Regions from separate parts of the Serratia sp. NFX21 genome, predicted to be linked through region 1. Evidence: predicted binding sites of a transcription regulator. Region 1 holds the regulator's gene; the other holds the start of a gene.
What was found. The regulator PurR, encoded in region 1, represses purine synthesis genes. The targets are predictions, from matches to a motif close to CANGCAAACGTTTGCNTG.
Positions count from the first base shown of each region.

Region 2: ACNT1W_RS24115 (NCS2 family permease) is a predicted target of PurR. The motif match lies at 1,652-1,669, and genes of this name have one in related genera.

Region 1 is NZ_CP183196.1:2,786,660-2,789,777, forward strand. It holds gene punR (DNA-binding transcriptional activator PunR) at 1-915, shown strand, start outside; gene purR (HTH-type transcriptional repressor PurR) at 912-1,937, opposite strand; gene ACNT1W_RS13260 (YnhF family membrane protein) at 2,261-2,350, shown strand; gene sodB (superoxide dismutase [Fe]) at 2,404-2,982, opposite strand.
Region 2 is NZ_CP183196.1:5,153,679-5,156,796, forward strand. It holds gene ACNT1W_RS24115 (NCS2 family permease) at 166-1,527, opposite strand; gene ACNT1W_RS24120 (VOC family protein) at 1,864-2,271, opposite strand; gene ACNT1W_RS24125 (glutathione S-transferase family protein) at 2,319-2,987, opposite strand; gene ACNT1W_RS24130 (lipocalin-like domain-containing protein) at 2,984-3,118, opposite strand, start outside.

The DNA of each region.
Region 1 (3,118 bases):
GATGCGGTCGCCCGCACCGGCAGCTTCAGCGCAGCGGCGCATGAGCTGCACCGAGTGCCCTCGGCGGTCAGTTATACCGTGCGGCAATTGGAACAATGGCTGGCGGTTCCGCTGTTTGAACGGCGTCATCGTGACGTGGAACTGACCCCGGCCGGCGTGGTGTTTGTGCAGGAGGCACGCAGTGTCATCAAAAAAATGCTCGACACCCGCCGCCAGTGTCAACAGGTGGCTAACGGTTGGCGTGGCCAACTGAAAATTGCGGTAGACATCATTGTTAAACCCCAGCGCTGCCGCCAACTGGTTCTGGACTTCTATCGCCATTTCCCCGACGTAGAACTGATGGTCCAACCTGAGGTGTTTAACGGCGTCTGGGATGCGCTGGTGGACGGGCGTGCTGATATGGCTATTGGGGCGACGCGTGCGGTGCCGGTCGGGGGCGGGTTTGCCTTTCGCGATATGGGCGACATGCGCTGGCTGTGCGTGGTCAGTCCGCAGCATCCGCTGGCGATGATGGATGGCCTGTTGAATGATGAGCAACTGCGGCCTTTCCCGTCGCTGTGTCTGGAAGATACCTCGCGCAACCTGCCCAAGCGGGTCACCTGGACACTGGACAACCAACGGCGGCTGGTGGTGCCGGACTGGGCCTCGGCGCTGGATTGTCTGTGTGCCGGCCTGTGCGTTGGCATGATGCCGGCGCATCAGGCCTTGCCATTGGTGCAGCGTGGGGAACTGGTAGCGTTGCAGCTGCAGCAGCCGTTTCCGGCCAGCCCCTGTTGTCTGACCTGGCAGCAGAATACGCCATCACCGGCGATGGCCTGGCTGTTGGATTACCTGGGGGACAGTGAAACGCTGAATCAGGAATGGCTAAGCGAAGTGGTGCCGGAAACCACAGCGGCTTCCGGCATTAGCAATTAGCGGCGGTAATCGATGAATGGGCCGTCAGCGACCGAACGACGCTCAATCAGTTTCGGATGCACTTCAATCACCTGCGACTCTTCACGCTTGCTGATAATACGGTCCAGCAACATGGTGAACGCCATTTCACCCAAACGCTCTTTGGGTTGATGAATGGTGGTCAGTGCCGGGGTGAAATAGCGGGCGTTACGCACGTTATCGTAGCCAATCACCGAAATGTCTTGTGGCACCCGCAGCCCAAGTTCGTCGGCGGCGCAGATCGCGCCCATCGCCATGATGTCGCCGCCGCAGAATACCGCGGTCGGGCGATGTTTTTGCGACAGGATCTGGTGCATGGCCTTGTAGCCGGATTCCGGCTCAAAGTCACCCTGAACAATCCACTCGTCACGTACTTCAATATTGGCTTCTTCCATGGCTTTTAAAAAGCCCTGATGGCGGCCGCCACCGGTATTGCGCGACAGTTGGCCTGGAATGGCTCCAATATCGCGGTGACCGCGTTCAATCAGATAACGCCCGGCCAGATAGCCGCCGGCGAAGGCGTTATCAATGATGCTATCGGTAAAATCACCGCGGGCCGCGCCCCAGTCCATCACAACCATTGGGATGTTGCGGTAGTCTTCCAGCATGCCGAGCAATTGGTCTGGATATTCCGAACACATCACCAGCAGACCATCAACACGCTTTTGCGCCAGCATCGCCAGATAGGCCCGCTGTTTGTCCAGATTGTTGTGCGAGTTACATAAAATCAGCGTATAGCCTTTGCTGTAGCAGCTGTTTTCTACCGCCTCGATCACTTCGGCAAAGTAGGGGGCTTCGCTGGAGGTGGCCAGCAGGCCAATCGATTTGGTGTGATTGACCTTCAGGCTGCGCGCTACGGCGCTGGGTGAGTAATGCAGCTCTTTAATCGCAGCGCCAACGGCCGCTTTTGTCTCTTCGGCGACGAAACGAGTCTTATTGATGACGTGCGAAACGGTGGTGGTGGAAACGCCAGCGCGTTTGGCCACATCTTTAATCGTTGCCATGTAAAGAATGACTCCTGAACTCACATGTTGCAGTATGTAAGTGTGATGTTAATCGTTTGCCTGCGTAGATCCTTCTCCAAAGAAGCGAAAACTGAGTTTTTAGTGTGTTGAAGTCGTCAGCGCTTGGTCAGGAGGGGCATTTTGCCGGTACACAGTTGTGAACTGCGAATTTTGTCCCATATTGAGCCAAAGTGGAAGAGGTAATCGGTATAATAAACCGGGAAATGATAACAAGATTTTATTGTTCAACTGTGTGAAAATGGTTTGACGCATTAATTGTGTGCCTTTTACCCTTGGGAAACCCAATCTGAAAAGGAGTTGTAATGGATACCGATCTGAAAATGTCACTGTTCACCACCGTTTGTGCGCTGGCCGTGATTATTGCTTTCAGCTTCACCGCTGCTTTGAACTGATCCCCTCAAGTAAAACAGGCGCAGCCCGCTGCGCCTGATTGTTTTTCCCCGCGTTACGCCAGGTTCTTTTCCACAAATGCCCAGTTAACCAGTGCCCAGAAGTTTTCCAGGTAGGCAGGTCGTGCGTTGCGGTAATCGATGTAATAGGCGTGTTCCCAAACGTCGACGGTCAGCAGCGGTTTATCATCACCGGTTAGCGGTGTCGCTGCGTTCGAGGTGTTAACAATCGCCAGCGAACCCTCCGGTTTTTTCACCAGCCAGGTCCAGCCTGCGCCAAAGTTTTTCACTGCGGCGTCGCTGAATTGCTGTTTAAATTCGGCGAAAGAACCAAATGCCTGATTAATCGCCACGGCCAGTTTACCTTCAGGCTCACCGCCGCCCTGTGGCGACAGACAGTGCCAATAGAAAGTGTGGTTCCATACCTGAGCGGCATTATTGAAGATGCCGCCGTCAGAGGCCTTAACGATCTCTTCGAGGGACAACCCTTCAAACTTGCTGCCTTTCAGCAGATTGTTCAGGTTCACCACGTAGGCGTTGTGATGCTTGCCATAATGGTATTCCAGAGTTTCTGCGGAAATGTGCGGTTCGAGGGCGTTTTTTTCATAAGGTAATGCAGGAAGTTCGAACGACATTGCTTTCTCCTTGTACAGTGCCAGTCCACCGTCGTAACAACGGGTATTAGATTGACCTGTTTTTATTGTGGGTATTTAGCTTAGCAATTTTCGCGATGAATTACAGGGGGAACGGGCAAGGGATTGGCTATGACTA
Region 2 (3,118 bases), 2.4 Mb from region 1:
GTTCAGAAATATCTCTGAATATGCCCGATAGTAGATCACTTTTTTTACAGCGGTTAAAGCTTGTTGTGCCATTCAAAATGCAGTATCGGCAGAAGGAGACTTATCTGAAGCAGAAATGGGGATAAAACATCCCCCGCCGAAGCGACGGGGGAAACACCAGCACGATCAGATTGCCCAACCGCCGGCATAGAACGCCACCAGCGCCACGGCAATGGCCACGGTACCGATATTCAACCGACGCCATTCGCCGGAGAAGATACGGCCAATCACCAGTGCGCTAAAGCCCAGCATGATGCCGGTGACGATATTACAGGTCAGCACGATAAACACCGCGCACAGCAGGCCGGACATGGCATCGACAAAGTCGTTGAAGTCCAGCTTGGTGACATTGCTCAGCATCAGCAGGCCGACGTACATCAGCGCCGGTGCGGTGGCGTAAATCGGCACCAGATAAGATAACGGCGACAGGAACAGGATCATCAGGAACAGCAGGCCGACCACGGTCGCAGTCAGGCCGGTTTTGCCGCCCGCCGCAGTACCCGCCGCAGATTCGATATACACCGCTGCCGGAGCCGCGCCCACCAGGCCGGAGAAAATGCTGCTCAGGGAGTCCGAAGTCAGCGCTTTGCCGCCGTTGATGATCTGCCCGTCTTTATCCAACAGGTTAGCCTGACCGGCTACCGCACGGATGGTGCCGGTAGCGTCAAACACCGCCGTCATCACCAACGCCAATACGCTCGGCAACACTACCGGCTGCAAGGCGCCCATGATATCCAGACTGAAAATCAGCGAATGGCCGTTAGCGTCCGCCAGGCTTGGCATGGCGAACAGCCCCTGATACTTCACTGCCGGGTCAAACACCAGCCCAATCACCGAAATGGCGATAATCACCAGCAGGATGCCGCCAGGAACGCGCAGTTTTTCCAAACCGAAAATCACCGCCAGTCCAAGCAGTGTCATCACTACCGGGAATGAGGTGAAGGCACCCAATGCCACCGGCAGGCCGTCCAGCGGGTTCTTCACCACCAGACCCACGCCGTTAGCGGCGATCAGCAACAGGAACAGACCAATGCCGATACCGGTGCCGTGTGCCACGCCCATCGGCAGATTGCGCAGGATCCAGGCGCGGATACCGGTGACCGAGATAATGGTAAAGAGCACGCCCATCAGGAATACCGCACCCAGCGCCACCGGAATGCTGATGTGCTGACCCAGCACCAGGCTGAAGGCGGTAAAGGCGGTCAGTGAGATCGCACAGCCGATAGCCATTGGTAAATTAGCCCACAGCCCCATCAGCAACGAACCCAGACCGGCAACCAGACAGGTGGCGACAAACACCGCCGTTGGCGGGAAACCCGCCTTGCCCAGCATGCTCGGCACCACAATCACCGAGTAAACCATCGCCAGGAAGGTGGTTAACCCCGCCACCACTTCCTGCCGCACGCTGCTGCCACGCGCAGAAATTTTAAAATAACCATCAAGCCCGCCTTTTGGTTTAACGGCGTTGTTCGCTTGAGAATTCGACATCTTGCTGTCCCCTGTGTTTCATTGCCAGCCCGTTGCAAGGCTTGTTATTCCGCCCACACCTGTTTGGTAGGGTATCGTTTGCTTTTCGATCTTTCACTCACGTCACCCATTGGCGGCGCTTATTAAGGCAAACGATTAACTCTCATGGCGTGAGGCGGGTGATTTATGGTGGTTTATTCAAGGCAAACGATTATCCAGCCTTCTGTGCCCTCTGATCAACCAAAGATCGCGGCAATTTATGCAGAAAAGTAATGAGGCCCATCATTATCGAAAATATGAAATTTGTCACATAGGGAAATCTGATGGGAAAGCCCCCCGTTCGGAGGGCAAAAAGAGTCACTGGGCCTGCGCGGCCTTTTCGTCCATGTACATCAGTTCCCAGATATGACCGTCCAAATCCTGGAAACCGTGACCGTACATAAAGCCGTAATCCTGCGGCTGATTATAGGTATTACCGCCGGCAGCAATCGCCTTGCGCACCAGTGCATCCACTGCAGCCCGATCGGGCTGCGACAGACACAGCAAAACCTCGGTCGATTTTTTGGCATCGACAATCGGATTCGGGGTGAACATTTTGAATTTGTCGTGGGTCAGCAACATCACATAAATACTGTCGCTAACTACCATGCAAGCGGCGGTATCATCGGTAAACCGGGGATTAAAGCTGAAGCCCAGTTCGGTGAAAAATGTCATGGATGCGGGCAGATTGCCCACCGGCAGGTTAACAAAGATTTGCGTAGCCATGGGCTACCTCCGATGAAGGGTGACCTCATCGAGTATAGCCCATCGCCTCAGCTCAGCAGGTCATAAGGCCCGCCCTGCTCCAGCGCCCGCTGGTAGGCCGGACGCGTATGAATGCGCTGTAGATAACCGCGCAGCTTGGGGCAACCGTCCAGTGCGCCACGTGACGCCATCGCCTCCAGCGGGAAGCTCATCTGGATATCCGCCGCGCTGAATTCATTACCGACAAACCAGGTGTTTTTGCTCAGGTGCTGTTCCAGATAATCACAGTGTGGCGCGATCTGTTTGTCCAGATATTCACGCTGCACGCCTTTGCCAATCGCCCCCGCCACCGGCCGCAGCAACCAGGGGATCGGCGGCTGGCCCAACCGGCTAAACACCAGCTTCATCACCAGCAATGGCATTAACGACCCTTCGGCATAATGTAACCAATACCGGTACTGCTGACGGGCATGATAGTCGGTGGGAATAAACTGCCCCTGCGCGTCGTAGGCTTCCTGCAGGTACTCAATAATGGCGCCGGACTCCGCCAACGTCAGATCGCCATCGACAATCACCGGCGACTTGCCCAACGGATGAATTTTCTTTAACTCCGGCGGTGCCAGCATGGTTTGCGGATCGCGCTGATAGCGCTGCACCTGATAGGGCACGTTCAACTCTTCCAAAAACCACAGGATACGCTGCGAACGCGAGTTATTCAGATGGTGAACAATGATCATAAGGGCGCTCCTATCCGTTGCCATACCAATTCGCCTGTCTGCACGCCGTTGCCAAACTGCAGCGGTACCGTACGAAGCTCGAGACGATCGCCGGAGAAACGATAAAAGCGCACCTGGCGGCTACCGATCCA